3 regions of the Streptomyces sp. NPDC052773 genome follow, and region 3 is predicted to be linked to each of the others. Evidence: riboswitches for the same ligand, from Rfam matches in the RefSeq annotation. Region 3 holds a riboswitch; each other region holds the start of a gene.

Region 1 (9,831 bases), on a different contig from region 3:
CTCCCAGCCGAGCCCGTCGATCAGGAAGACGCAGTTCCGGTCGGCGGGGGTCAGCTCGGGGATGGCGGCGGTCGTCCCGGGCACGCCCATGCCCGCGGCCAGCGTGGGCAGCAGGTCGGCGAGGGAGCCCTTGCCGTACTCGGGCAGGGGGGCGGAGTCGACGGCGAGGGGTTCCGGATGAGGGTCCCAGGCGGCGGGCGGCTGCACCATCAGCGCGTCGGGTCCGCGGTCGCCTCGGAGATGGCCTGCGCGAAGGCGAGCGCCTGGCGCACGGTCTCCGGGCCGTCCCCGGCCTCGCTGACGCGCAGGCTGAGGTCGTCCGCCGTCGAGCTGCCGGTGTAGCCGTGGTCGGCGTCGCAGTTCGGGTCGCCGCAGGCGGCGGGCTCCAGGTCGATCCGGGAGACGGCGCCCCAGCCGATGGTGAGCACCACCTCGCGCGGGAGGGTGCCCGGCGTGTACGCCTCCGGGTTGGACACCACGCGGCTGACCACGACGGACGAGATCCGGCCGAGCTTCACCGACTCCGTGGAGGTGGTGGCGTACGGCGTCGGGGAGGTGTTGTCGGCGGCCTGCTCGTCGGTGTGGCTGACGATGAAGCGGGTATCGGTGAGCACGAGCACGGTGACGTGGCGGCGGACCTCGTTCTGGTCGAACGTCGTCTCCTGGTGGACCAGGTACGACCGGATGGGCTCGCCGCCCACGGCGGCCTCCACCGCCTCGGCCACGAGGGCCGGGTAGTAGCCGCTGCGCTCGATCGCCGCACGCAGCCCCTGGGTCGTCGTACTGGTCTTGGCCATGCCGTCCATCCTACGGTGGCGCACTGACTGCGAGGCACCGCTCGGCGGGCTCCGGGGCGGTCGGAAACGTCTCGGTTCAGCGTCCCGGCAGGTCCCGGTGCGGCGTCCCGGCAGGTCCCGGTGCGGCGTCTGTGCCGGTCCCGGTACGGCGTCTCAGTAAGCGGGCAGGGTCCGGGGGCCCAGGTCGTCGCGGGCGGGGGGCGGGGCCAACCGTACGGAGGCGCCCAGCACGCTCAGGCCCTCGGTGGCGACGACGACCGGTTCCAGCGTGACGGCGACCACCTCGGGATGGTCGTCGACCAGCCGGGAGACCCGCAGCAGCAGCTCCTCCAGGGCCGGGGTGTCGACCGGCGCCGAGCCGCGCCAGCCGAACAGGAGCGGGGCCGTCCGGATGGAGCGGACCAGGGAGGTCGCCTCGCGGTCGGTGACCGGAATGAGCCGGTGCGCCATGTCGCCGAGCAGCTGCGAGGCCGCCCCGGCGAGGCCGAAGGAGAGCACCGCTCCGGCGGCGGGGTCGATCACGGCCCGGACGACGGTGTCCACCCCGCGCGGTGCCATGCCCTGCACCACCGGGCGCAGCTCCTCGGGCGTCCCGAACAGCCCGGTCAACTCGGCGTACGCCCGTCGCAGTTGCTCCTCGTCGGCGAGGTCGAGGCGTACGCCGCCCAGGTCCGCGCGGTGCCGCAGGTGCGGGGCGGTGGCCTTGAGGGCGACCGGGTAGCCGAGGGCGCGGGCGGCGGCGACGGCGTCCTCGGGGGTGGGGGCGGGCAGGGCGCGGCGGACCTGGATGCCGTAGCGGCCGAGCAGCTCGCAGGTCTCCTCGGTGCCGAGGGTGAGGCCCTGTCCGCGCGTGAGGAGGGAGTCGATCTGCCGGGCGGCGCCCTTCTCGTCGATGTCCTCGTACTCGGGCACCTTGCCGGGGTCGGCGGCCTCGCGGCGCCACCGCGCGTACTTGACCACCTCGGCGAGGGCGCGGACGGCGCGTTCGGCGGCGGGGTACGCGGGGATGAGGCGGGTGGCGCCGGGGGCCTGGGCGGCCGGCCCCGGTTCCGGGGCGGCGTCCGGTGCGGTGGTGCCGGGTGTGGCGGTACGCGCGCGGGGGGCCGTGCTGGTGGCGGCCGACAGGGCCTCCGCGAGGCCGCCGAGTTCCACGTGCACGACCAGCACCGGCTTGGACGGCGCCCGCTCGGCGGCGGAGCGCAGTGCCTCGGCCAGCGCGGCGTCCCCGGCGGACTCCTCGCCGATCGCCGGTATCGCCGTGACCACGACGGCGTCGCAGGTGTCGTCGGCCAGCGCGCGGGAGAGCGCCGCGCGGAAGTCCTCCGGGCCGGCCTCGGTCGTCAGGTCCAGGGGCGGTGTGGGCCGCAGGCCCTCGGAGAGGCACGCGTCGTAGGTGAGCACGCCCAGGGACTCGGAGTTGCCGAGGATCGCCACGCGCGGGCCGCGCGGCAGCGGCTGGCGGGCGAGCAGGAGCCCGGTGTCGACCAACTCGGTGATGGTGTTCACGCGGATCACGCCGGCCTGGCGCAGCAGCGCGGACACGGTGGCGTGCGGCAGCCGGGTGGCGCGGACCGCGTGCCCTTGGGGGGCGGATCCGGCGCTCTGGACCACGACGAGGGGCTTGGCCGCCGCCGTGCGGCGTGCCAGGCGGGTGAACTTGCGGGGGTTGCCGATGGACTCCAGGTACATGAGGACGACGTCGGTGTCCGGGTCGTCGTACCAGTACTGGAGGACGTCGTTGCCGGAGACGTCCGCGCGGTTGCCGGACGAGACGAAGGTGGACACGCCGGTGACCCCCGTGACCCCGCCGCCGCGCCGGTGGAGGCGGGAGAGCAGGGCGATGCCGATGGCGCCGGACTGGGCGAACAGGCCGATGCGTCCGGGCCGGGGCGGTTCGGGGGCGAGGGAGGCGTTGAGCCGGACGTCCTGGGAGTTGTTGACGATGCCGAAGGCGTTCGGCCCGATGATCCGCATGCCGTACGCGCGCGCGTGCCGGACGAGGGCGCGCTGGCGCTCGCGTCCCTCGGGGCCGCTCTCGGCGTATCCGGCGGAGATCACGACGAGCCCCTGGACGCCGTGCTCGCCGCACTCGGTGACGACCTCGGGGACGTGCTCGGCGGGGACGGCGACGACCGCGAGGTCGACGGGCCCGTCGATGTCGCGCACCGAGCGGTACGCCGGCACCCCGTCCAGTTCCTTCTGCCCGTCGGGCAGGGCGCGGTTCACCGCGTAGAGGCGGCCGGTGAAGCCCGCGTCGCGGATGTTGCCGAGCACGGAGCGGCCCACCCCGCCGGGGGTGCGGCCCGCGCCGACGACGGCGACCGAGCCGGGGGCGAGCAGCCGCTGCACGGACCGGGCCTCGGCGCGCTGTTCGCGCGCGTACTGCACGGCCAGGGAGCGATCGGTGGGTTCGAGGTCCAGCTCCAAGCGGACGACGCCGTCCTCGAAGCTGCGCTTCTGGGTGTACCCGGCGTCCGTGAACACCTTGATCATCTTGGTGTTGGCGGGGAGCACCTCGGCGGCGAAGCGGCGGATGCCGCGCTCGCGGGCGACGGCGGCGATGTGTTCGAGGAGGGCGGAGGCGACACCGCGGCCCTGGTGGGCGTCCTGCACCAGGAAGGCGACCTCGGCCTCGTCGGCGGGTGCGGAGGCGGGCAGTCCGTTGGCGCCGATGCGGTCGTAGCGTACGGTGGCGATGAACTCGCCGCCGATCGTGGCCGCGAGTCCCACCCGGTCCACAAAGTCGTGGTGCGTGAAGCGGTGGACGTCCTTCGTGGACAGGCGCGGGTAGGGCGCGAAGAAGCGGTAGTACTTCGACTCGTCCGAGACCTGCTCGTAGAAGCTGACCAGGCGCTCGGCGTCGTCAACGGTGATGGGGCGGATGCGCGCGGTGCCGCCGTCGCGCAGCACCACGTCGGCTTCCCAGTGGGCGGGGTACTCGTGCCGGTCCGACGAGGTCTGCATGGGCCCCAGAGTACGGCTCGCGTCCGACAACGGCGCGGGGCAGTCTGTGAGGACGGAAGCACGGACCGAGGCCGCGGTCCGGCGTCACCCGGTGGAGGGGACACGTCCGCTCCGGGAGCATGCTTCGCGATATGGGAAACTGGTCTAGACAACCCTGAACACCGAAGGGCAGCAACACATGGCTGAGCGCCGCGTCAACGTCGGCTGGGCCGAGGGCCTTCACGCCCGCCCCGCCTCCATCTTCGTCCGAGCCGCCACGGCCGCAGGCGTCCCGGTGACGATCTCCAAGGCCGGTGGCAACCCGGTCAACGCGGCCTCCATGCTGGCCGTTCTCGGCCTGGGCGCCCAGGGCGGCGAGGAGATCGTCCTCGCCTCCGACGCCGAGGGCGCGGACGCCGCTCTCGACCGCCTGGCCAAGCTGGTCGCCGAGGGTCTCGAGGAGCTCCCCGAGACCGTCTGACGCTCGCGCGGCAGTCACGTGGAAACGCGTCACCGCGTCGCCCTTTCGGGGCGGCGCGGTTTCGCTTTTCCCGGGATGAATGCGAGGGCCCTCTGGTGAATTCCGGGCAGGCGTCCGGCGCGCGCACGGTCAATTACCGGCACGCCGAAAAAGGGCAGGGAAAATCCGCCGCCCATCGAATAACCGTTCTTTGTATACGGTGCCCGTGTTAATGCCGCAGGCCCGAGATGTTTACGGCGTGTTGCGAATTCCTCACACGCTCCGGGCGCTCCCCGCCCGGGCCGAACCGCAGCCGGTGCGCCGCGCTCGCGCGCTCGGTGTGCAGCGCGGTGATCGCCCGCGCGCGTTCGCTGTCGCCGCGCGCGACGGCGTCGACGATCGCCCCGTGCTCCGCCCAGGCCTCCACCGGGCCGGCCGGCGCCTCGACCGTGTACATCCAGGCGATCTTGTGCCGCAGCTGGGTCAGCGTCGAGGTGAGCGCGGGGCTGCCGGAGGCCTGCGCCAGCGTCTCGTGGAACCAGCCGCCCAGGGAGCGCAGGTCGTCGCTGTGGCCGCGGCGGGCGCGCTCCTGGCCCAGCCTTACCAGGCCGCGCAGCACCTTCAGGTGGGCCTCGGTGCGCCGCTGCGCCGCACGGGAGGCGCCCAGCGGCTCCAGCAACAGCCGCATCTCCAGCAGGTCGGCGGCCTCCTGCTCGGTCGGTTCGGCGACGCACGCGCCCGCGTGGCGCCGGGTCACGACGAAGCCCTCGGCCTCCAGCGTGCGCAGGGCCTCCCGGACGGGGACGCGCGAGACGCCGTAGCGGCGGGCGAGCAGTTCCTCGGTGAGCCGGCTGCCGCGCTCGTAGACACCCGCGACGATGTCGTCCCGGATCGCCGTACACACCGAGTGCGCCGGAATACGCATGACCGACCTCCGCCTTAATCCCCGTGAAACGTCGACGATTGACGTGTGTTCAGCGACTCTATTGCAATGGGGCGGAATTTCCGATGGCGGGCCGGAATCCATGGATATTTTTTGGACAAGGGGGCGGCCGAAACGCCGAAAGCCCCGGCGCGGGCCGGGGCTCGGAGACTCCTGAGGGGCTGGGAGACGTCCTGCGGGGCTCGGAGACGTCCCGCGGGGGCTGGGTCAGATGTTCACGCCGTGCGCGCGCAGGTATGCGACCGGGTCGATGTCGGAGCCGTACTCCTGGCTCGTGCGGGCCTCGAAGTGCAGGTGCGGGCCGGTGACGTTGCCGGTGGCGCCGGACAGGCCGATCTGCTGGCCCGGGGTCACCGTCTGGCCGACGGAGACACCGATGGAGGACAGGTGGCCGTACTGGGTGTACGTGCCGTCGTGCATCCGGATGACCACCTGGTTGCCGTACGCCCCGCCCCAGCCGGCCTCGACGACCGTGCCGGCGCCGACCGCGTGGACGGAGGTGCCGGTCGCGGCGTGGAAGTCGACACCGGTGTGGCTGCCGGAGGACCACAGGGAGCTGCCGGCCTGGTAGCCGGTGGAGACGTAGGAGCCGGTGATCGGCATCACGAAGGTGTTCAGGCGCTTGCGCTCGGCCTCGCGGGCGGCGCGCTCCTGCTCCTCGCGGGCCTTGCGGGCCTCCTCCTCGGCGCGCTTCTTCGCGGCGGCCACGGCCTTCTCCTCGGCGGCGGCCCGCTCGGCGGCCTGCTGCTGTGCGGCGGCCTGGGCGTCGATCTGGTCGGCGACCTCGTCGCCGATGGTGAGGACCGGCAGCAGGCCGGTCTGCTCGGCGGCGGCCTCCGCGGCGAGCGCGGGGCTCGCCAGGGTGCCGATGACGCCGGTGGTGGTGAGTGCCGCGACACCCGCCGCGCGGGCGGTGGAGCGCTGCATCCGGCTGGGACGACGATGCTTCCCGGTGGCGCGCGTGAACGCCATGAAGTGGCTGGTCCTTTCCTTCCCTCTCGCCTACCGGGTTAGCTGACGGGTTCGGAGCAGGAAGGTCTCCTACGGACCCCCTCGCGGGCTGCGCGGGCGTCCGATTCACCCCAGGGACTTGATGGTTGGGTCCCCGGCTCCCCTGGCTCGCGCCGTACGGGGACTCGGCGATGGCTGTCCGGTGCCGCGGGTGCGGCGCACTGCCTGACGAACAGCCCGGACGACGCTAAGACGACCGGCTTTCAAAGCCCAAACGGATGCGGGTTTTTGTAGCGCATCCCACAGGTCAGACAGGCAACCTCCGCCCCAATTCGGACATGAAGGGGCCCTGGCGACGCATCGGTCACCAGGGCCCCTCCGCGCGGATGTGCCGCAGCGCTCGGCGTGGGTGTGCCGCCCGGGCGTCTACTCGGCGGCCACGACGGTGACTTCGCCGATGCCCAGAGCCTCCACGGGCTCCTTGATCTGCGCCGCGTCACCGACGAGGACGGTCACGAGACGGTCCACCGGGAAGGCGTTGACCACCGCGGCGGTGGCCTCGACCGTGCCGGTCGCGGCCAGCTGCCGGTACAGCGTCGCCTGGTAGTCGTCGGGCAGGTGCTGCTCGACCTGGTCGGCCAGCGTGCTCGCGACGGCCGCCGCCGTCTCGTACTTCAGCGGTGCCACGCCGACCAGGTTCTGCACGGCGACGTCCCGCTCGGCGTCGGTCAGGCCCTCCGCGGCGAGCGTGCGCAGCACCGTCCACAGGTCCTTCAGGGCGGGGCCGGTGTTCGGGGTGTCCACCGAGCCGCTGATGGCGAGCATCGAGGCGCCCGTGCCGTCCGGGGCGGACCGCAGGACCTGGCCGAACGCCCGCACGCCGTACGTGTAGCCCTTCTCCTCGCGCAGGACGCGGTCCAGGCGGGAGGTGAGGGTGCCGCCGAGGCAGTAGGTGCCGAGCACCTGGGCGGGCCACACGCGGTCGTGCCGGTCGGGACCGATACGGCCGATGAGCAGCTGCGTCTGGACGGCGCCGGGGCGGTCGACGATGACCACGCGCCCGGTGTCGTCGGCGGTGACCGGCGGCACGGGGCGGGGCTGGGCCGGGGAACCGGTCCAGGAGCCGAGGGTGTCGCCGAGGAGGGCGTCCAGGTCGATGCCGGTGAGGTCGCCGACCACCACGGCGGTGGCCGTGCCCGGACGGACGTGCCGCTCGTAGAAGGAGCGCACGGCCGCCGAGTCGATCTTCGCGACCGTCTCCTCGGTGCCCTGGCGCGGACGCGACATGCGCGAGGTCGCCGGGAACAGCTGCCGGGACAGCTCCTTGGCGGCCCGCCGGGACGGGTTGGCCAGCTCGTGCGGGATCTCGTCCAGGCGGTTGCGCACCAGCCGCTCGACCTCGCTGTCCGCGAAGGCGGGAGCCCGCAGGGCGTCGGCGACCAGCCCGAGGCCCTTCTCCAGGCGGGAGGCCGGGACCTCGAGGCTGAGCCGTACGCCCGGGTGGTCGGCGTGCGCGTCGAGGGTGGCGCCGCAGCGCTCCAGCTCGGCGGCGAACTCCTCCGCGGAGTGCTTGTCGGTGCCCTCGGAGAAGGCACGCGCCATGATCGTGGCGACGCCGTCCAGGCCGGCGGGCTCGGCATCCAGCGGCGCGTCGAGCAGGACCTCGACGGCGACGACCTTCTGGCCGGGGCGGTGGCAGCGCAGCACCGTCAGGCCGTTGTCGAGGGTCCCGCGCGTGGGGGCCGGGAACGCCCACGGCCTGGCCTCGCCCGGCTGCGGCTGGGGGTGGAACTCCATGGTGGTCAGCTCGGTCACTTCGCCGCCTCCTCGTGGGCGTCGGCGGCTTCCACGGTCGCCGCGGATTCCGGGTCCTCGGTGCCCTCGACTTGCTCGGGCTGCTCGGGGGTGATCGGCTCGTAGACGAGCACCGCGCGGTTGTCGGGCCGCAGGCGGGCCTTGGCGATCTCCTGGACCTCCTCGGGCGTCACCTCCAGCACACGCTGCACGGCGGTGAGGGCGAGCTGCGGGTCGCCGAACAGCACGGCGTACCGGCACAGTTCGTCGGCGCGGCCCGCTACCGTGCCGAGCCGGTCCAGCCACTCGCGCTCCAACTGGGCCTGGGCGCGCTCCATCTCCTCGGCCGTGGGGCCCTCCTCGGCGAACCGGGCCAGCTCCTCGTCGATGGCGGTCTCGATGACCGGCACCTCCACGTCGCCGGAGGTCTTCACGTCCAACCAGCCCAGGGAGGGCGCCCCGGCCAGCCGCAGCAGCCCGAAGCCGGCCGCGACGGCCGTACGGTCCCGGCGGACCAGCCGGTTGTACAGGCGGGAGGACTCGCCGCCGCCGAGAATGGTCAGCGCCAGGTCGGCCGCGTCGCACGCGCGCGTGCCGTCGTGCGGGAGGCGGTAGGCGGCCATCAGGGCGCGCGCGGGGACCTCCTCCTCGACGACCTCGCGCAGCTGCTCGCCGATGATGTCGGGCAGCGTTCCGTCGCGCGGGGCGGGCTTGCCGTCGTGGGACGGGATGGAGCCGAAGTACTTCTCGATCCACGCGAGGGTCTGCTCGGGGTCGATGTCGCCGACCACCGAGAGGACCGCGTTGTTCGGCGCGTAGTAGGTGCGGAAGAACTCCCGCGCGTCCTCCAGGGTCGCCGCGTCCAGGTCGGCCATCGAGCCGATCGGCGTGTGGTGGTAGGGGTGGCCCTCCGGGTAGGCGAGGGCGGTCAGCTTCTCGAAGGCGGTGCCGTAGGGGACGTTGTCGTAGCGCTGGCGGCGCTCGTTCTTGACGACGTCCCGCTGGTTCTCCATGGACTCCTCGTCCAGGGCGGCCAGCAGGGAGCCCATGCGGTCGGCTTCCAGCCAGAGGGCGAGCTCCAGCTGGTGGGCGGGCATGGTCTCGAAGTAGTTGGTGCGCTCGAAGCTGGTGGTGCCGTTGAGCGAACCGCCGGCGCCCTGCACCAGCTCGAAGTGGCCATTGCCCTTCACCTGGGCGGAACCCTGGAACATCAGGTGCTCGAAAAGGTGAGCCAGGCCCGTACGTCCCTTGACCTCGTGGCGGGAGCCGACGTCGTACCAGAGGCACACCGCCGCGACCGGGGTCAGGTGGTCCTCGGAGAGCACCACGCGCAGGCCGTTGGCCAGGCGGTGCTCGGTCGCTTTCAGGCCGCCGGAGCCTGCCTCGGCTGTGGCCGTGTGACCCATGGGCATGTACGTCCCTTCGATCGCGGATGCGGTGGCTGAGACCGCTCTGTTCGTGCCGGTCCTGCCACTGTATGCAAGCGTGCGGACGGTCCGCGAAGTTCCCGGACGCCGTACGCCGAGAGCGAGAACGGGGTTACCCGGCGCGAGGGCGTAGCCTGCGGGCAGCGGGCCGGGCGGCCGACGGGCGTAGCCTGCGCGCAGCGGGTCAGGCGGGGGACGGGCGTAACCTGCGCCCAGCAGGCCGGGCGGCAGGCGGGGCGTAACCTGCGCGCAGCGGGGGGCCGGGCGGCCGACGCCGGGTCCCGCTCCGCGTTGTCAGTGCCGCGGTCCACAATGGTCCGCGTCAGATCCCGTTCACCACGCTTCAGCAAGGAGCCAGGCAGCGATGGCCCGCCGCAGCACGAAGACCCCGCCGCCCGACGACTCGTACGAGGAGCGGATCCTCGACATCGACGTCGTCGACGAGATGCAGGGCTCCTTCCTCGAGTACGCGTACTCGGTCATCTACTCCCGAGCCCTGCCGGACGCCCGCGACGG
Region 2 (9,831 bases), on a different contig from region 3:
GGTCCTGGTACTGGCAGACCGACGGCATCGAGCTGTACCGCGGCAGCACCATGAAGAACACGTTCTTCAACGCCAACGACGACGTGCTGAAGATGTACCACAGCGACGTCAGCATCGATAACACCGTCGTCTGGAAGAACGAGAACGGTCCCGTCATCCAGTGGGGCTGGACCCCGCGCAACATCGACAACGTCCGGGTGAGCAACACCCACGTCATCCACAACCGGATGTACTGGAAGGACGTCAAGTACAACACCTGCATCCTCAACTCCTCCTCCCACTGGGAGGACATGGGCTCGACCACCAAGGCCGATCCGGGCGCGTGGGTGCGGAACATGACGTTCGAGAACATCACCGTCGAGGGCATGACCAACTGCGCGATCCGTGTCTTCGCCCTCTCCAGCACCGAGAACATCCACGTCAAGAACCTGAAGATCGACGCGTGGAACCAGCTCGACCCGTCCTCGCAGGTCAGCCTCCTCAAGCGGTACAGCAACAGCGCCGGGCAGAAGGTGACGCTCGGCAACGAGACGCGGGACAGCCGCGGCCTGAAGCTGGAGAACTACACCGTCGGCGGCACCGTCATCCAGAAGTCCGGCACCAACTGGGCCGCCGACAAGCTCGGCCGGCTCGGCTTCGACGCCGAGAACTGGGACAACTGGAACGCCTGGGGACCGGGCGGCACCAACCCCGATCCCGGTCCCGGCCCGGGCACCGGCGGCAAGATCGTCAACGGCGCGACCTCCAAGTGCGTCGACCGCGCCGCCGGCGGCACCGCCAACGGCACCCGCATCCAGCAGTGGGCCTGCGCGGATGTGCCCTCCATGACCTGGACGCTCGAGGGTCAGCAGCTGAAGTCCGGCGGCAAGTGCCTCGACGTCGAGGGCGGAGCCACCGCCAACGGCACCAAGGCCCACCTGTGGGACTGCGGCACCTGGGACAGCCAGAAGTGGGCCTTCCAGAGCGATGGCACGCTGAAGAACCTCAAGTCCGGCCGCTGCCTGGACATCGAGGGTCAGAGCACCGCCGACGGCGCCCGCCTGCACCTGTGGGACTGCGGCGGCTGGGCCAGCCAGAAGTGGACCCTGACCGGCTGACCTGACCAGCTGACCTGACTGGCTGACCTTGACCGGCTGACCGCGACCGGTGGCCGTCGGAGCACCCGCACCGCCGACGGCCACCTCACACCGGCCACCCCTGGAAGGAGCGCGCCATCGTGCAGTTCCCCTCGCGTCACGAAACCGCCGTCCTGGGTCTGTTCCGCATCGTCACGGGGCTGTTGTTCGCCTGCCACGGGGCCGCGACGCTGTTCGGCGTCCTGGGCGGGCCTCAGGGAGGTTCGGCACCCGGGCCGGGGCAGTGGCCCGGATGGTGGGCCGCGGTGATCCAGCTCGCCGGCGGCACTCTGGTACTCGCCGGGCTGTTCACCCGGACGGCCGCGACCCTCTGCTCGGGGTCGATGGCCTACGCCTACTTCGTCCACCACCAGCCCGACGGCCTCGTCCCGCTGGAGAACGGCGGCGAGAAGGCGGCCCTGTTCTGCTGGGCGTTCCTCCTCATCGCCGCCCTGGGCCCCGGTCGCTGGCCGGTGACGACGCTGCTCGCCCACCGCGCGGGCACGCGGTCCGCCCCGAGGAAGGAGGTGGCAGGCACGCACGACGCCTGACCCATGGAATGTCATGAGCACGTAAATCACGGGTCGGAGACCTCCGCCCGTGGTCCCGGAACAACCGGAGGAAGAGCACCATGAACCACGCACCCGCAACACCCACGCGCCGCACCGCGCTCGGCGCCGGCGTGCTGGCCACCGGCCTGCTGTGCCTGCTTCCGCTCGCACCGTCGGCCTCCGCCCACGGCACGGTGATCACCCCGGAGACCCGCAACTACGGCTGCCTCCAGCGGTGGGGCCACAACGAGCCCGACGAGGCCCAGGACCCCATGTGCTACCGCACCTACCACGAGAACCCGAACGCCATCACCGCGTGGAAGGCCGTCTACGCCAACAACACCGGGGACAACTACAAGCAGGTCATCCCCGACGGCCAGATCTGCAGCGCCGGCGGCCAGGGCGAGACGAACTACCGCCCGCTCGACCGCCCCGGCCCGTGGAAGACGACCGACATCGGCGACGACTTCACCGTCGACCTCTACGACGAGGCCCGGCACGGCGCGGACTGGCTCGAGATCTACGTCACCAAGCAGGGCTTCAACCCGGAGTACGAGCTGATCGGGTGGGACGACCTCGAACTGGTGAAGAGGACCGGCCGCTATCCCTACCAGGCCCACTACGTCACGGACGTCAGTACGTCGGGCTACAGCGGACGGCACGTCGTGGTGACCGTCTGGAAGGCGTCGCACATGGACCAGAAGTACTTCCTGTGCAGCGACGTCAACTTCAACTGACACCAGCGGGACGCAGTTGAGCCGGCACCACGGCACACCGGCCCCGCGAGGTGCCCACCTCGCGGGGTCTTTCCCCTCGCCCTGTCACCGGCTCGGCCGCCACCCGCCCGGGCCGGTCGCCGTACGGAGGCCCCACATGCTCGACCCCCACACCCCCTGGTTCCTGCCCGGCCACCCCCGCCGCGCGCTGCGCGACCGGCTCCTTCCCGCCGTGCGCACCTCCTCGGCCCGCCGGACGACCGCACAGCGCGCGGCCGAGTACTACCGGGCGCGCGGCATCGCCGTTCTGCGCATCAGCGTCGGTGTCGTCTACTGCTGGTTCGGGGTGCTCAAGCTCTTCCCCGCCGGGAGTCCGGCCGAGGAGATCGCGGCCGCCGCCATGACGAAGCTCACCGGTGGTCTGCTGCCCGCGTCCGTGTCCATGCCGCTGCTGGGCGCCGCGGAGAGCCTGATCGGACTCGCCCTGATCACCGGCCTGCTGCTCCGGCCCGCCCTGGCCCTGTTCTTCGCGCACATGGCCGGTGTCTTCACCTCCCTCGCCCTGCTGCCCGGACAGATGTGGCACCACGGCGTGCCCACGCTCGAAGGCCAGTACGTCCTCAAGAACCTCGTCCTGGTGGCCGTCTGCCTGACCGTCACCGCCGACGAGTTCACACGCTGAGGCGGCCGTCGCCGCAACCCCAGCTCGGCGCCCACGATCCCGCAGAGGTGATCGTCACCCGCCGTCAGCGCTCAGCCGCGAGGTCGAGATCGTCCACCCGGTCACCGGCAGGAGTTTCCACCGGCCTGGCCCGGCGCCACGGGTGGGCGATCGGCCGGGACACCGCCCGCCACCAGGCGTCCGCCGGAAGCTTCCCGGCCGGTTCGAACGGCTCGCCGGGGCGCGGCAGGGCGACGGCCTGGCCGACCTCCTCCGCGGCGTCCTTGGTCCACTCCCCCGGCTCGGCCCAGGCGTGCGGCGCCAGGTTGAACGTGCCCCAGTGGATCGGCAGCAGCACCCCGGCGGGGCTGCCGCCCTGGAGGTCGAGATGGGCGCGTACGCCCTCCTCGGGGGTCATGTGGATGTCCGGCCAGAAGTCGCTGTACGCCCCGATCTGGATCATCGTGGCGTCGAAGGGACCGTACGCGGCACCGATGTGCTGGAAGCCGGAGAAGTAGCCGGTGTCGCCGCTGTGGAATATGCGGTGCTCCTCGCCGGCGACGGACCAGGACGCCCAGAGGGTGTGCTGGGCGTTGCGCAGGCCGCGGCCGCAGAAGTGGCGGGCCGGGGTCGCGGTGAGGGTGAGGCCGCCGACCCGGGTCGACTCGTGCCAGTCCAGTTCGCGCAGGCGGGCGGGGGACACGCCCCAGGCCTCCAGGTGGGCGCCGACGCCGAGCGGCACGGCGAACAGGGTGTCGGTGCCGGCCAGCGCCTTGATCGTGGGCAGGTCCAGGTGGTCGTAGTGGTCGTGCGAGATGACGACGACGTCGACCGGGCCGAGCGCGGCAAGCGGGAGCGGCACGGGGTGCAGCCTGCGGGGACCGGCGAAGGGGAACGGGGAGCAGCGCTCGCCCCAGACCGGGTCGAAGAGCACCCGCTGTCCGTCGATCTCGGCGAGGACGCTGGAGTGTCCCATCCAGGTCAGCCGCAGTCCGGTGGCGGGGGGCTTGGCGAGGTCGGCGAGGGTGGTCGGGTGGACCGGCACCCGGCTCTCGGGCGTGCGGCGGGGGCGGGCGTCCTTGTCGAAGTAGACCTTCGCGAAGTCGCGGGCCGAACCGGAGGGGCGGATCCGGGAGGGGCCGCCGGGGTTCTGGAAGACGCCGTCCTTGAAGTGGGGCGATCTGCGGATCCGGGCCAGGCGCTCACCGCCGGGGTCCGCGCCGAAGGCCGCGGGCCGCAGGGCGCGGAGCCCGGAGCTCAGGGAACGGGAAGCGGCCACGGTACCTCCAGGTGGAGTCGGTGAGGCCTTCCATTATGGTCCGCCCCACCGACAACGGGTCGGCCCGGCCGGACGAGGGCCCGGTACCGACTCGTGTACTGACTCGCTGTTCAGTACGGCGCGCTTCGGGGATGCCGGTTACGGGCCGTTAGGGTGACCGGATGGCGAGAGTGCGGTTGAGCGTGGAACAGCGGCGGGAGGAGCTGCTGCGGGCCGCGGTGGAGCAGATCGAGGCGCGGGGCCTGGCGGCGGTACGGATCGCGGACGTGGCCTCGGCGCTCGGGGTGAGCAACGCGCTGGTCCTGTATCACTTCTCGACGAAGGAGAAGCTGGTCGCCGCCGCGTTCGCGTACGCCGCCGAGGACGATCTGGCCCGGCTGCGCGCGCTGCTCGGCCGCCGTACCACCGCGCTGCGCCGGCTCCGCGCGGCCCTGCGGTGGTACGCCCCCACGCGTCGGGACAAGGGCTGGCGGCTGTGGATCGAGGGCTGGGCGGCGGCGCTGCGCGAGCCCGCGCTGCGGGAGGTCACCCGGGACCTCGACCGGCGGTGGAAGGCGGCCCTGACCGAGGTCGTCGCCGAGGGCGTGGCCGCGGGCGAGTTCCACTGCCCGGACCCCGAGGCCACCGCGCTGCGCCTCACCGCCCTGCTCGACGGGCTCGCCATACAGCTCACGTCGTACGGCGGCACGGTCTCCCGTACACGGGCCCAGCAGTGGGTGGACGAGGCGCTGGCCCGGGAGTTGGGGCTGCCGCAGGGCCAGGGCGCCCGGCGGCCCGGACCGGCCGGGGGACGCGGGGCGCCGTAGGGGCGGGCACGACCCGCCGGTGGACGCGAGGGCAGGTCCCGGGCCCGGCACCGGACCGGCTACCGCGCCAACGGTCCGGTTACCGCGTCAACGGACCGTCATGCGGCTGACGTCGGCGCCCCGGCACCCCGTCACCCCTGCGACATCGACGCCGCGGTACCCCGCCCCCCGACCGGCAGCCGCCCCGCCCTGACGCCACCTCATGTCACCTCACGCCACCGACGCGATCCGCATCTTGATGTCGTCCGGCGACAGGGTGCCCTTCGCGGTGACATGGTCGCCGGAGGATTCGCCGCGCAGGCGGCGGCCGATCCAGGGCACCAGGTACTCGCGGGCCCAGTGCACGTCGTCCCGGCGGACCTCGAGGGTGCCGCGCGGCGGCAGCGGGGGCCACGGCTGCTCGGGGTCGGCGGGGACGGGCAGGCCGAGGACCTGGCCGGCGCGCAGGGCCACGCGGGTGTGCCCCTCGGGGGAGAGGTGGAGGCGGTCGTGGTCCCAGGCCCGGCGGTCCTGAATGGATTTCAGGGACCACAGGTCGAGTACGGGGCAGCCGTACCGGTCGGCGATGGCCCGCACATGCCCGTTGTACGTCGCGATCTTGCCGCGGAGGTGCTTGAGCAGCGGCACGCCCCGGGTGTCGAAGCCGGTGGTGACGAGCACGGTGCCCGCGGCGGCGGTCAGCGCGGCGACCGCCCGCTCGAACCGCTCGGCGACTTCGTCGGGGTCGGTGCCGGGCCGGATGATGTCGTTGCCGCCGGCGCAGAACGAGACCAGGTCGGGCGCCAGTTCGATGGCCCGCGGCACCTGGTCCGCCACGATCTGGTCGAGCAGCTTTCCGCGCACGGCGAGGTTGGTGTACCGGAAGTCGCCCTCGGGCCGCCGGTCCGCGAGCAGTACCGCGAACCTGTCGGCCCAGCCGACGAACGCCCCGTCGGGGCCGGGGTCGCCGACGCCCTCGGTGAAGCTGTCCCCCACCGCCACGTACGACCCGATCACTGATCTGCTGTCATTCTTCGAATCGTCTGCCACAACGGCCCATGATTCACCTTTGAATGTGACTTACGCGACCGTAGGCAGGGGTTGACGGGCGGTGAGATAAGCCACTCTTCAAGGATTGGTCAACTACGGAATAAGCCACCACCGGAACGTCGCCGAAACGCGCGGGAGCCCGGCACACACCGAAGGCCGGACCCGGGGATCGGGGTCCGGCCATCGGCGGCGCGTGTACGCCGGGGTCAGGAACCGGCGCGGCGGGGAGGCGTCAGAGGGAGACGCCCTTCGAGCGGAGGTAGGCCACCGGGTCCACGTCCGAGCCGTAGTCCGGAGTGGTGCGGATCTCGAAGTGCAGGTGCGGGCCGGTCGAGTTGCCGGTGGAGCCGGAGAGGCCGACCTGCTGGCCGGCGGTCACGGACTGGCCGGCCGACACCGACAGCGAGGACAGGTGGGCGTACTGGGCGTAGTAGCCGTCGGCGAGCTTGATGACGACCTGGTTGCCGTACGCGCCGGCCCAGCCGGCGGAGACGACGGTGCCCGCGCCGACGGCCTTGAGCGAGGTGCCGGTGGGGACGACGAAGTCGACACCGGTGTGGTAGCCGCTGGACCACATGCTGCCCGCGACCTTGTAGGCGGTGCCGACGCCGGCGCCCGCGACCGGGGCGGTGTGGGTGGCGGAGGTGGTGGTCTGGGCGGCGGTGGAGGCCTGCGCGGACGAGGAATCGGCCGGCTTGGAGGACGACGGGGTCGACGCCGAGGACTGGGCCGACTCCGACGACTCGGACGCCTTCGACGAGCCGGACGACTTCTGCGCCGACTGCTGCGGCTGTCCCTGGGAGGACTGCGACGGCTTCGACTCCTCCGCGGGGGAGCTCTCCGGCGCGGTCGCGGTGGCCTTCTCGCCGAGGGAGAGCTTCAGGCCGGGGTGGATCAGCGACGGGTCCTCGCCGACGACGGCGCGGTTGTCGGCGTAGAGCTTCTGCCAGCCGCCGTCGACCTTCTGGTCCTCGGCGATCTTCGAGAGGCAGTCGCCGGACTTCACGGTGTAGAACCGCACCCCGGAGTTCTTCTCGGCGGCCTTCTTCTCCGGTGCCTGCTGCACGGAGGCGACGGACGGGGCCTTCTCGGAAACGGACTGCGGGGTGGCGGCGTAGGCGCCGGCGGCCCCCATCAGGGGCAGCGCGAGCGCGGCGCCACCGGTGCCGGCGACGGCGATGGAACGGGTGAAGCGCTGGGTCTTCGGACGGCGGTGCTTACCCTTCGCGGGCATGGCGAATTCCTCTCCGGCGCCTGCGAGGTGAGCTGTCGGGTGCGGACTGGAGATGCCCGGCCGCGTCGAGACGCGGCTTTACCCCAAGCCTGTTCCGAGGACCGGAACAGGCGGTGAACCTGTGGGTCCCCCGCTCCTGCCGTGCACGGGTGGGTTGGCGCGGGCACCAGGCGGCGGCAGGATTCGGCGTTCCGCCTGGATCGGTGTGGAACGTAAGCGACCTGGACGCACGGGGACAAGCGAAAGGTTGCGCTCTGGTCCTTTTCGATCTCTTCCGCCCCGGAATTCACGGTCACACTGCGTCGATTACGGAGCCTTCCTTTTCCGCGAACGCCCTTGAAAACCGCCTGAATTACGTGAACATGACCGACGACTCACGGTCACGGATATGAGCCTGCTCACGTGACACCGCTCCAGAACTCTTTATTCCAGAGCGAGTTACGACCAAGGCTGCAATTCGGACAGATCGCTCAGATACGACGGAGCCGGAGAACCGTCGCATCGAGGTCACCTCTCAGTCCGAGGCGCACACCGTGATGCAGCAGCACACCACCTCGGTGCACTTCGCCCGTTTCACGGCATTCGTACGACGCTGTCGGGTCGAGGCCGCGCAGCCGCAGCGCCGGTACGGGTTCCCCGTGATGCTGGGCCTGGAGCCAGGCGAGCACGACCGCCTCCTCCCCGAGGACGTACTGGACGGCGCTCAGCCCGCCGCCCGGAGGCCGCAGGCGGTACAGGTCGCCGCGCTGGACCAGCGGCCGGATCTCCTTGTAGAGGTCCACCCAGTCGCGCGCTTCCGCCAGCTCCTCGTCGCTCCAGCGGGTGAGGTCGCCGCCGACGCCGAGCACCCCGGCCATGGCGCTGACGAAGCGGAAGCGCAGCGAGCTGACCCGGCCGTTGAGCTGGGTGTTGGGGCTGTCCGTGACCCAGGCGGCCATCACGCGCGCGGGGTGGATCTGGCTGAAGCCGTGCTGGATGGCGAGGCGGTCGAGGGGATCGGTGTTGTCGGAGGTCCACACCTGGTCGGTGCGGCTGAGCACGCCGAGGTCGATCCGGCCGCCGCCGCCCGAGCAGGACTCGAAGGCGACACCGGGGTGAGCCGCGCGCAGCCGGTCCAGCAGGGCGTACACCGCCCGCACGTGGTCGGTCCACAGCCGCTGCGGATAGGGCTCGCCGGGCCAGCCCGCGTCGGTGAAGCAACGGTTGAAGTCCCACTTCACATAGTCGATGGGGGCACTGGAGAGCAGCGTGTGCAGCTGCTCCCACAGATACTCCTGGACATCCTCCCGAGCCAGGTTCAGTACGAGCTGATTGCGGAATTCCGTCCGCTTTCGTCCCGTCTGGTGCTGCACCCAGTCCGGGTGGGCCCGGTACAGCTCGCTGTCCGGGTTGACCATCTCCGGCTCGACCCAGATCCCGAACTGCATTCCGAGGGCGTGCACCTCTTCGGCGAGCGGCTTGAGACCGGCCGGGAAGCGGTCCGGGTTGGGCGTCCAGTCGCCCAGGCCCGCGCGGTCGCTGGTGCGGGCGCCGAACCAGCCGTCGTCGACGACGAACAGCTCGACGCCGATCTCCGCGGCCCGCCGGGCGAGCGCGCGCTGCCCGTCCTCCGAGATGTCGAAGCCCGTGGCCTCCCAGGAGTTGAACAGCACCGGCCGGTCCCGGTCCGCGTCGGGGATGACATGGGCGCGCTGGTAGGCATGCCAGGCGCGGCTCGCGCCGCCGAAGCCCTCGTCGCTCCACAGACCGGCGAAGACGGGTGTGGTGAAGGACTCCCCCGCCGCGAGCCGCGTCAGCCCCGAGTCGTCGTGTCCGGCGCCGCCGGTGATCTGCACGCGCGCGTCGGGCAGCAGGGCAACGGCGATCCGCCAGGAGCCGGACCAGCCGAGCGCGCAGCCGTAGACCTCGCCGCGCTCCTCCGTCGCGTCGGTGTCCAGGGCGACCCAGGGCAGGTGCTGGTGCCCGGTGTGGCCGCGGCGGCTGCCGATGACCTGCTCGCCGTAGGTGAGCGGCGCGGTGGTCAGCCGGGACTCCGCGGCCCACCGGCCGTGCAGGTGGGACAGCCGCCAGCCGTCGCGCTCGGGCAGCGTCCAGGTGGCGGAGTCGGCGCGCAGCAACTCCACCGCGGGCCCCTCGTTGCGCAGCGTCGCCCAGCGTTCGACGACGTCGTCCCGCATCCGGTAGTGCAGGGTGATCGTCAGTCCCGCGTCCCGGAACCGCAGCCGCAGCTCCTCGTCCGCGCTCCCGGGGTGCGCGATCTCGTACGTCTCGAAGGCCCACTCGGTGCCCCGCCGCTCCTCGGTGCGCACCGACAGGGCGGGGCGGACGAACCGGGGGCCGCCCTCGACCGGGTACTCCTCGCGGCCGTCGAGCGCGGACTCGAAGGGCCAGGCGTCCGGCAGCGGGCGGGCGGCGAGGGCTTCCGCGTCGGCGAGGGCGA
Region 3 (9,831 bases):
TTGTCACCGAGCTGGGCGGTAATGGTCTTCCAGCCCTCCCAGTCGTCCTCGAACAGCGGGTCCTCGATGGAGACCAGCGGGTAGGCGTCGACCAGCTCGGCGTAGTACTCGGTCATCTCGGCGGCCGAGCGGTTCTTGCCCTCGAAGACGTAGGAGCCGTCCTTGTAGAACTCGGACGCGGCCACGTCGAGGGCGAGGGCGATCTGCTCGCCGGGGGTGTAGCCGGCCTCCTTGATGGCCTCGAGGATGAGGTCCAGGGCCTCGCGGTTGGAGCCGAGGTTCGGGGCGAAGCCGCCCTCGTCGCCGAGGCCGGTGGACAGGCCGCGGTTCTTCAGCACCTTCTTGAGGGTGTGGTAGACCTCGGCGCCCCAGCGCAGGGCCTCGGAGAAGGACTCCGCACCGATCGGGGCGATCATGAACTCCTGGATGTCCACGTTGGAGTCGGCGTGCGAGCCGCCGTTCAGGATGTTCATCATCGGCACCGGGAGCAGGTGCGCGTTGGGGCCGCCCAGGTAGCGGAAGAGCGGCAGGTCGCTGGCCTCGGAGGCGGCGTGCGCGACGGCGAGCGAGACGCCGAGGATGGCGTTGGCGCCGAGCGAGCCCTTGTTGTCGGTGGCGTCCAGGTCGAACATGGCCTGGTCGATCAGGCGCTGCTCGGTGGCGTCGTACCCGACCAGCTCCGGGCCGATCTGCTCGATGACGGCCAGGACGGCCTTCTCGACACCCTTGCCGAGGTAGCGGTTCGAGTCGCCGTCGCGCAGCTCGATGGCCTCGAAGGCGCCCGTGGAGGCGCCGGACGGGACGGCGGCACGACCCGTGCTGCCGTCGTCGAGGCCGACCTCGACCTCGACCGTGGGGTTGCCTCGGGAGTCCAGGATTTCCCGGGCTACGACGACGTCGATGGACGGCACGAGCATCTCCTTCGTGGATGTGACGCGGTTGGCAGAACCGCGGGTGTGGCTCTGCGAGACGAGCCTAACCGGCTCCGGGGGATCGGCCAGCCGACCGCCCACCCCGTGGACGGAACCGAGAGTAAATTGTTTCCGAACGGAACAAAGACCGTTTCGGAAAATCCGCCGTCTCGGGCGGGGCGGGCGGGCGGCGGACACGGCAGGCGGGCGCCGCGAACACATGGGCGGCCAGGCGGCGGACGCGCGGCCGGACATGACCCCGCCCCGGCGCGTACGGGGGAGACGCGCCGGGGCGGGGAGTCTGCGGACGTGCCGCTGCTCTCTTCTTACTTGAGGTGCAGCTGCTGGCCCGGGTAGATGACGTCGGCGTCGTCGACGATGTCCTTGTTCAGCTCGAACAGCTTCTGCCAGCCGCCCTTGACGTCGTGCTCCTCGGCGATCGTGCTGAGGGTGTCGCCCTTGACGACCTTGTACTCGCCGTCGCCCTTCTCGACCTTCTTGCCGGTCGGGGTGGTGACGGTCTTCTCGGCCTTCTGGGCCGGCTCGGCGGCCGGGCGCTCGGCGGAGCGGGAGGCCGGCTGCTCCTCGGTCTCGCGGGCGGCGGTGGAGCCGGTGCTCTCGGCGGAGCCGCCGTTGTACGGAGCGCTGGAGAGGTTGACGCCGCAGTGCGGCCACGCGCCCTTGCCCTGGCCCGCGAGGACCTTCTCGGCGATGGCGATCTGCTGCTCCTTGGTGGCCTGGTCGGCCGTGGCGGCGTACTGGGTGCCGCCGTACGCGGCCCAGGTGGAGGCGGAGAACTGCAGGCCGCCGTAGTAGCCGTTGCCGGTGTTGATGGACCAGTTGCCGCCGGACTCGCACTGGGCGACGGCGTCCCACTCGGCGGCGGTGGCGGCGGAGGCGTTGCCGGCCGCCATCAGCGGGCCGGCGACGGCGGCGCCGGCGACACCGGCGATGGCGATGGCGCGGGTGGCCTTGGACGGACGACGGTGCTTGCCCTTGCTGGAAAACAGCATGGATCGATCCCCTCACCGACGCCTACGAGGTGAGCTGTCGGGTTCGGGCCGGTTGAGTTGCCCGGCCGCGGCTCTCGCGAGCTGCGGCTTCACCCCAAGCCGGTTCCGGTGTCGAGTCTCCTCAACGGCCGGGCCCGGCACTTACCTTGGGTCCCCCGCTCCTGCCTACGGCGCTTGAAGCGACGACTGTTCCCGGGCGCCGCTGGCAGGATTCGGCGTTGCGGCAGCCGGGGCTCGCGGTGACGAGCGGCTTTGACCGTAGCCACGCGATCAGCGGAATTTCAAAGACGATCAGGGCTTCTGAGACCTATCTCTCACCATGTTTATAACGGACATTCACCGCGAACCGTATGCTGAAGTCCCGCTACTTTTCTCCCGGTTCAACCCCGACCTCGAGGGTCTGACCGGGGAGGATGAGGTCGGGGTCGGCGCCGACCGTCGCCTTGTTCTCGGCGTAGAGCGCGGACCATCCGCCCTGCAGGTCAAGGGAGTCGGCGATGCCCCAGAGGCTGTCGCCGGAGCGGACCGTGTAGGTGCCGTCGGCCGCGTCGCGGGCGGCGGCGGAGTCACGGGAGGCGTGCCGCCCGGAGGGCTCGGTCGTACGACTGTCGGCGGCCTCCTCCTCGGCGCTGTCACCGCGGTGGCGCCCAGTGCCGGTGGAGCCGCTTTCGCCGGTGCCCGAAGAAGGGGCGTTCTGGCCGGACTTGTCCGACTCGTCGTTCTTGGTGGTGGCCGAAGGAGAGTCACCCTCTCCCCGTGCGTCACCCGACGACGCACCGTCGGTGGCGGCGGGGGACGGCGAAGTCGTGCCAGAACCGGACGATTCGGCATCTTCCGAGGCGCCGGCACCACCGGAAGACAGGGAGGAATCGGAGGATTCGGCCGTTTCCGAGGATCCAGAGTTTTCCGACGAGTCGGACAAGCCGGACTCGGGGCTCGTCGAGGAGTCGTCGGCGTCCGGCGTGGCCGTCGCACCCGACGCGGCGTCAGCCGCGAGACCGGTGTCGACACCGGGCGACGCGGAGTCGCCGTCGAGGCCGGCGAGCAGACCGCAGGTGGGCCAGGCCGCCACGCCCTCGGCGGCCAGGATTCTCTCGGCCACGGCTATCTGCTGCGAACGGCTGGCCACGTCGGGGCTCTCCGCGTAGTCGAGGCCGCCGTACTTCACCCAGTTCTCCTGGGATATCTGCAGACCGCCGTAGTAGCCGTTGCCGTTGTCCGCGCTCCAGGAGCCGCCGCTCTCGCACTCCGCGACCCTGTCCCATGTGGCTCCGCCGGCGGCGCTCGCGCTGGTCGCGCCGAGGAGCGGGATGGCGATGGCGGAACCGGTCACTCCGGCCGCGACGATGAGGGCCGGGGCCTGGCGGGGGCGACGGTGACGACCGTTCCCGGAGAGCATGCGGGGACCTTTCGCGAGACAACGGTGAAGCGCGGCACCGCTGCTGTGACGCTCGGCGCCGCGTTGATGGGTGAACGTATAGGCAGACGATCACTTGTCACAAGTTAATGCCGCACAGATCACGTGAAGATCACAGAGGTGAGGGTGTGTCACCTTTACGGCGGGGCAGGCTCGCTGGTCGCGCCGGGAACCGCGGGCGCAGCCGCGCGCGTCCTCACCGCTCGGGGGTGAACTCCACCGGCAGCGTACGCAGTCCGCGCATGATGAGGCCGCCGCGCCAGCGCAGCTCCGCGGGGTCGACGGCCAGGCGCAGATCCGGGAGGCGGGTGAGGAGGGTGGCGAGCGCGGTCTGGCCCTCCAGCCGGGCCAGCGGGGCGCCCAGGCAGTAGTGGATGCCGTGCCCGTAGCCCAGGTGCTGGTTGTCGCGGCGGGCGAGGTCCAGGGTGTCGGGGTCGGCGAACCGGGCGGGGTCGCGGTCGGCGGCGGCGAGCACGACGAGGACCGGGTCGCCGGGGGCGATGTCCTGTCCGCCGATGGTGAGCGGCTGGGTGGCGAAGCGCCAGGTGGCCAGCTCCACCGGGCCGTCGTAGCGCAGGAGTTCCTCGACCCCGGTCTCCAACAGGCCGCGCTCGCCGGCCGCCAGGGAGCGCTGGAGGCGCTCGCGCTGTTCCGGGTGGGTGAGCAGGGCGTAGGTGCCGTTGCCGATGAGGTTGACCGTGGTCTCGAAACCGGCGAACAGCAGGATGAACGCCATCGCCGCCGCCTCGTTCTCGGTCAGGTGCTCACCGTGGTCGGAGGCGCGGATGAGACCCGAGATCAGGTCCTCGCCGGGGGCGGGTTCGGCGGGCAGGGCCTCCCGCTTGCGGTGGATGAGGTCGGCGAGATAGCCGCGCATCTTCTTCACCGAGCGCGCCACGCCGCCCCGCGGGCCGCCGCCGTGCCGGATCATCATGCCCGCCCAGTCCCGGAAGTCGTCCTGGTCCTCGCGCGGTACGCCCAGCATGTCGCAAATGGCGTAGATGGGCAGCGGGAAGGCGAACTCGTGGATGAGGTCGGCGGAGCCGGTGCGGGCGAACCGGTCGATGAGGTGGTCGGTCAGCTCCTGCACACGCGGCGCGAACTCCGCGACGCGCCGGGGCGTGAACGCTTTGGAAACCAGGCGGCGCAGCCGGGTGTGGTCCGGCGGGTCGATGTTGAGCAGATGCGTCATCAGCTCCGCCTTGCGCTCCCCCGGGATGCCCGTCTTGCCCTTGGCGTGCGCGGGCTCGTCGTGGTGCGCGGGGTTCTTCGACAGCCGCTGGTCGGCGAGCGCCTGCTTGGCGTCGGCGTACCGGGTGACCAGCCAGGCCTCCACCCCGCTGGGCAGCCGGGTCCGGTGCACGGGGGCGTGCTCACGGAGCCAGGCGTACGCGGGGTAGGGGTCGGTGGCGAACTCCCAGGTGAAGAGCGCGGGGGCGGGGGTCGGGGGGTGGGGCTGGTCGGTCACGCCGTCGACGGTATCCGGAGGCGGGGGGTGCCCTCACCCTGAGGTCATGCGGACCTCTTGGGGGTGTGGTGATTGCGGATCTCCACGTTGCAGTCGGTGACCCGCGAGTGGTCGCCCGCGCCGCGGCCTCCGCGCGCTGCCTGGCGAGGGCCTGGCACACCGCGCAGTCCGGTCGTGCGGCCGGCGGGTCCAGGGGCAGGCCGAGGTCCATCGGCCGCCCCTGGAGGGTCACGGCCTCCCCCCTCGGGCGGTCGAGAGGTCCTGGTGCCGTGGTGCTCGCCGATACTCCTCGTACAGCGCGTCGGCGGCCGGGCACTTCAGGTCGGCGTTGACGCCGTGCTCGTCCGTGGCCGTGCAGGTCTCACAGTCGAGGCAGTGGTTCCACAGTCGCAGGAGTGCGGCCCGCTGAGGGTTGAGCACGACCGGAGGCCCGCCGCTCAGGTTCTCGTAGTGGTCGCACAGCGTGTTGACGGATCGGGCCAGCCGCTGGGCGTGCGCGACCCGCGCGCGCAGCGTACGGCCCGGCGGCACGCTGAGGCGAGTGCGGTCTCCATGACGGCGACGTTCGCGCAGGCGCGCGGCGCGTCGTCCTCGGGCAAGGCGTCGGCCAGCGCCTCGACCACGGGGAGGGCCAGCATGAGGTGCCCACGCAGCCGCAGGGTCAGCGTCTCCAGCTCGTCTTCCGAGGGGAGTTCGGCGCCCTCCGCGAGCAGGGCGCGCGCGGCGGCGCGCATGGTCTTGATGTCCAGGGGGGCGGTCGTACCGCTGGGCGGCATGCCTCTCACCTCCGCGTTTTGGGTGATCATCGCGTCACCGAAGGTAATCGGCGGGGGTGGGGGCGGACAGACACGTTCCGTGGCCCGCGCGGCGGCGGCCCACCGGGAGCGGACACGGAACGTGCCCCTTATCACTGGGTGCCGAAGAACGCCGCCAGGTCCCGCTGCTTCGACGTCAGGCTGCGCCGCTTGCTCCTCCGGAGCAGCTCGTGGAACGTGTCCGCGGCCATCCGCTGGTGCCGCAGCCACTGCGGTGTGTCGTCCATCAGCGACCCCAGGATGTCCGTCGCCGCGTCCGTCTGTTTCAGCATCACGTGGGCGTGCGCCACGTCCAGCAGGTGACGGCGCATGAACAGCCGTCCCTTCGCGTCGGCCGGCTTGGGCATCCGCTCAGACAGGCGCAGCACCCGGTCGGGTTTCTCCGCCACCAACTGGTTCTCGATGCCCTGGAACGCGACCGTCCGCCAGTCGAACCGCCCCCACGAGGACACCGCGACAGCCTGCCCGCCGCCGAGTGCGGCCCCCGCCGTACGGCCCAGCCGAAGGATCTCGCGTGCTTCCTGGGGCCGGTTGTTGCGGGCGGCGGCAGCGCTGCCGTGCACCAGCAGCTTCCCCCAGGCGCCGAGCGCCTGCGGGGTGGCGCGGGAGATCCGGGGCTCGACGGCGTCCGCCGTGGCGATGCTGACCTGCTCGGCCTCGTCCAGGCGCCCCTGCCGCATCAGCAGCCAGCCCTGCTGGTACACGGCCGCGGCAACGCCCCCCATGTCCTTGACCCGTGCGGCGTCCTCGATGGCGTCGCGCAGCGCGATGTGGGCGAGGTCGTACGCGCGGACCTGGGTGAGATAGCGGCCGGCCATCTGGAGAACGTCGGAGCGGATCCGCAAGGCCTCGGTGTGCTCGGGGCCGTGGTCGAAGTGGTCGACCGCGGAGTGGGCGGCGTGGACGAGGGAGGGCAGGAAGTCGGCGACGTAACCGTAGTCGTCGCGGTGGTAGGCCGTGCCGACCTCGGTGGCGGTGGACCGGAGCCGGTCGAGGTCGGGCTCGACGATCGCGTCGGTCAGGCGCCCGCCTAACGTGATCGGCGGCGCGAGCGCCTGACGGAGCGGCATGAGGTCGATGTTGTCGTCGTCGCCGCGGGTGGTGGCGTGCGGCCCGCCCGGTTCGAAGAGTGCGGAGGTACGGACACCGAGGGTGCGGGCCAGGGCGTGGTACGTCTCGAGGCGGGCGGTGCCGCCTCGTTCGAGCTTCTTCACGACTCCCAGGCTGAGCTGGGCGCGTTCCGCGAGGCCTTCTTGGGTGAGGCCTCTGGTGAGGCGGAGTTCCTTGAGCCGGTCACCAGGGTGCGCGGGCCTCTTGTCGGCGGGGTGGGGCATGCTGGTGCTCCGTTCTCGGTACGCCTTTCCCCGGTACCTACCCCTTCTCCTTCTCCCCCCTCTCGTACGCCACGATCGCGTCCCGGTACGCCCGGGCCGCCGCCCGCAGGGCCGCCTCCGGGTCCGTTCCCTCGGATTCGGCGCGGGCCGCCAGGGCCAGGAGTTCGTAGCCGATGCCCTCGGCCGGGGGGAGGGGTACGTCCAGGCCCGCCGTCCGTACGCGGGAGGCCAGCTTCGCGGCGAGGGCGAGGCCGGGCTGGTGCAGGGGGATGCCCTCGGTCACCGATGTGCGCTGCTTCTCCTCGGCCTTGGTGCGCAGCCAGTGCTCCTTGACCTCCTCCGGGGTGGACGCGGTCTCGTCGCCGAACACGTGCGGGTGGCGGTGGATCAGCTTGGCGACGATGCCGCCGGCCACGTCGTCGACGGAGAACGGCGCCTCCGGGTCCTCCTCGGCGATCCGGGAGTGGAAGACGACCTGGAGCAGGACGTCGCCCAGCTCCTCGCGCAGCTCGTCGCGGTCGCCGTCCTCGATCGCCTCGACCAGCTCGTACGCCTCCTCGATGGCGTACTTCGCCAGGCCCTCGTGGGTCTTCTGGGAGGTCCAGGGGCACTCCGCGCGCAGGCGGTCCATGACCTGCACGAGGTCGAGGAGGCGGGCGCCGGGCAGGTCGTAGGAGGCGGGCAGCAGCTCCAGCTCGGGCATCCGGACCCTGCCGGAGCCGGCGAGGCGGGCCAGACCGTCCGTCAGGGCGGGCTCGCCCTCGCCGGTGGCGACGACGACCACGGTGCGACCGCCGGCGCAGGCGTCGACCAGTTCCTCGGCGGTCGGCGCGGCCTCCTCGACCGTTATCCCGGCCTCGCGCAGATAGGGCAGCTGCGGGTGCGTCCCGTCCGCGCACAGGACGCGGTCGGCGGCGTGCAGCGCCTGCCAGGCGGGCCAGGAGAGCAGGCCGGGGGCGACGCGGTGGCTGGTGGTGAGCAGGACGACGCGGCCGGGGGCGGCCTGCTCGGTTGCGCCTTCGAAGCTGGTTGCGTTCACGATCCGAACGTAACCCACGCCGCCGACCGGCCTCAGAAGTTATCCACAGGCACGGTGCGATCATCCGACCGGCATGGCTGCCGACGCCCCCGCCGTACCGTTCCTGCTACGCGATCACGCTCCCGCTACGCGATCACGCCGGTTCCTGCGCCGCCGTGACCTCCCGCACCCACGGCGTCTTCGCGTCGACGCGGCTGCTCTTCTCCACGTCCCAGCTGCCGTAGCGCGGATTGAGGTCGACGCCGAGCTTCTTCGAGGTCTCGGACAGGGCCTTCCAGAACTCCGGCCGGCTGGTGTCGGTGCCGAGCTTCGCGGCGAGTTTCTGGGCCTCCAGCTGCAGGCTCAGGTTCTCGTCCAGCCGCGCGGGCGCCACGCCGTACTGCTGGAGCCAGGCCGTCTCCAGCGCCTTCGCCCCGCCGACCTGCTGTTCCAGGCCGGACCGCATCTCCTGGACCTCCTTGCGGGTCACCGTGACGCCGGCGTCCCGCGCGGCCTGGTGCAGCACCCGGTCGAGGACCATGCCGTGCAGGGTGTCGCGGGTGAGGCTGCCGGTCTTGGCGATGGCCTGCGCGTACTGCGCCTCGTCGGCCACCGCGGCGCGCTGGGCCGCGCGCACCTCGTCGACCCGGTTCTCGAGCTGGGCGACGGTGATCCGCTGGTCCCCGACGACGGCCGCCGCGCCCGGACGCGCATCGTTTGCGCAGGCGGTGAGCAGGGGTGCCGCGGCGATCGCGGCGGACAGGAGGAGCGCGGTGCGACGGCGGTGCAAGGAAACCTCCCGAGGAGATTGTGCGACGGTGCACAAAGTCTTGCGGTGATCGATGGTAGGCAGGGGACCGGCTCTGGCCAACCCATTCGACCAACGATTCACCGCCACTTCCGGCACCGCCGCGCCGCGCCCCCCGCGGCCCCTGGGCCGCGCCCCTCCGGGCGCCCGCGCCGCGACCCGCGCCCCCGGCCGCCCGCTAGCGCACCTGCCCCAGCCACTGGAGGGTGCGCCGCACCTCGGCCGCCAGCGGGTGCCCGGGGCCCCGGAGGCGCTCCACGTCGTGGAGGAGGCGGACGAGGGTGTCGTGGGCGGCGGCCCGGTCGCCGAGGGCGAGCAGGAGGTGGCCGATGCGGCGGCGGACGTCGTGGGCCAGCTCCGGGTCGCCGGAGACGTACTGGTTCTCGTAGTACGGCAGCAGCGCCCGGTACTCGGCGAGCGCCGCCGCCGGTTCGCCGAGCTGTTCCAGGCACTGCGCGGCCTCGTAGCGGAAGCGCAGCGACTGGGGGTCGGCCTGGCCTGCCTCGGCGGCGCGTTCGTCGGCGAGGCGGCGCAGTTCGGGCAGCGCGCGCCGGTACTGGCCGTCGTCCATGAGCGTCGCGGCGTACTGCTTGCGCAGGGTGCGGACGACCGGGGAGTGCTCGCCGTGCTGTTCGGCGGCGGCGGGCAGGATCGCGCCGAGGATGTCGACGGCCTGGGTGATCCGGCCCTCGCCGAGCAACCGCTTGACCTCGTCCACCGCGCGGGCCACGTCCGGCTTCTCGGCCTTCTCGACGGCCGGGGTGACGGGGGCGGGCTGGGGCGCGGGCGTGCGCGCGCGGTCCGGCCAGGGGGCGTGCGGGCGCAGGAAGGGGCGCGTGGGGTCGAGGGGCGCCCCGCTGGGCATCCCGCGCACGGGCAGCAGCGGCGCCAGCTCCTCGTACACCTCCTGCGCGGAGGCGGGCCGGTGCTGCGGGTCCTTGGCGAGCAGCCGCAGGACCAGCGACTCCAGGGCCTCGGGCACCTCGGGGCGGATCCGGCGCACGGGCAGCGGCGGCTCGTACAGATGCCGGTGCAGCACACCGAGCG

What was found. A riboswitch is a leader RNA that binds a small molecule or an ion and turns the genes downstream of it on or off. The one in region 3 is predicted to bind cyclic di-AMP.
Region 1: linked by a shared signal. The riboswitch ahead of ACIG0D_RS28335 (M23 family metallopeptidase) and the one ahead of ACIG0D_RS10100 (transglycosylase family protein) in region 3 are both predicted to bind cyclic di-AMP.
Region 2: linked by a shared signal. The riboswitch ahead of ACIG0D_RS05480 (peptidoglycan DD-metalloendopeptidase family protein) and the one ahead of ACIG0D_RS10100 (transglycosylase family protein) in region 3 are both predicted to bind cyclic di-AMP.

What each region holds. Positions count from the first base shown of each region.
Region 1 is NZ_JBITZX010000015.1:115,486-125,316, reverse strand. It holds gene ACIG0D_RS28360 (alkaline phosphatase family protein) at 1-210, opposite strand, end outside; gene ACIG0D_RS28355 (DUF5998 family protein) at 210-806, opposite strand; gene ACIG0D_RS28350 (GNAT family N-acetyltransferase) at 951-3,761, opposite strand; gene ACIG0D_RS28345 (HPr family phosphocarrier protein) at 3,940-4,221, shown strand; gene ACIG0D_RS28340 (GntR family transcriptional regulator) at 4,430-5,125, opposite strand; gene ACIG0D_RS28335 (M23 family metallopeptidase) at 5,351-6,115, opposite strand; cyclic di-AMP (ydaO/yuaA leader) riboswitch at 6,128-6,295, opposite strand; gene ACIG0D_RS28330 (M16 family metallopeptidase) at 6,521-7,909, opposite strand; gene ACIG0D_RS28325 (M16 family metallopeptidase) at 7,906-9,300, opposite strand; gene ACIG0D_RS28320 (DNA topoisomerase (ATP-hydrolyzing) subunit A) at 9,680-9,831, shown strand, end outside.
Region 2 is NZ_JBITZX010000002.1:71,963-81,793, forward strand. It holds gene ACIG0D_RS05445 (family 49 glycosyl hydrolase) at 1-1,097, shown strand, start outside; gene ACIG0D_RS05450 (DoxX family protein) at 1,217-1,666, shown strand; gene ACIG0D_RS05455 (lytic polysaccharide monooxygenase) at 1,747-2,403, shown strand; gene ACIG0D_RS05460 (DoxX family protein) at 2,540-3,064, shown strand; gene ACIG0D_RS05465 (MBL fold metallo-hydrolase) at 3,129-4,322, opposite strand; gene ACIG0D_RS05470 (TetR/AcrR family transcriptional regulator) at 4,484-5,128, shown strand; gene ACIG0D_RS05475 (SGNH/GDSL hydrolase family protein) at 5,339-6,124, opposite strand; gene ACIG0D_RS05480 (peptidoglycan DD-metalloendopeptidase family protein) at 6,390-7,391, opposite strand; cyclic di-AMP (ydaO/yuaA leader) riboswitch at 7,396-7,561, opposite strand; gene ACIG0D_RS05485 (alpha-galactosidase) at 7,862-9,831, opposite strand, start outside.
Region 3 is NZ_JBITZX010000003.1:462,276-472,106, reverse strand. It holds gene eno (phosphopyruvate hydratase) at 1-911, opposite strand, end outside; gene ACIG0D_RS10100 (transglycosylase family protein) at 1,238-1,924, opposite strand; cyclic di-AMP (ydaO/yuaA leader) riboswitch at 1,929-2,107, opposite strand; gene ACIG0D_RS10095 (transglycosylase family protein) at 2,289-3,323, opposite strand; gene ACIG0D_RS10090 (cytochrome P450) at 3,538-4,809, opposite strand; gene ACIG0D_RS10085 (hypothetical protein) at 5,038-5,229, opposite strand; gene ACIG0D_RS10080 (DUF6415 family natural product biosynthesis protein) at 5,247-5,585, opposite strand; gene ACIG0D_RS10075 (helix-turn-helix domain-containing protein) at 5,717-6,958, opposite strand; gene ACIG0D_RS10070 (nucleoside triphosphate pyrophosphohydrolase) at 6,996-7,997, opposite strand; gene ACIG0D_RS10065 (SurA N-terminal domain-containing protein) at 8,131-8,766, opposite strand; gene ACIG0D_RS10060 (protein kinase) at 8,963-9,831, opposite strand, start outside.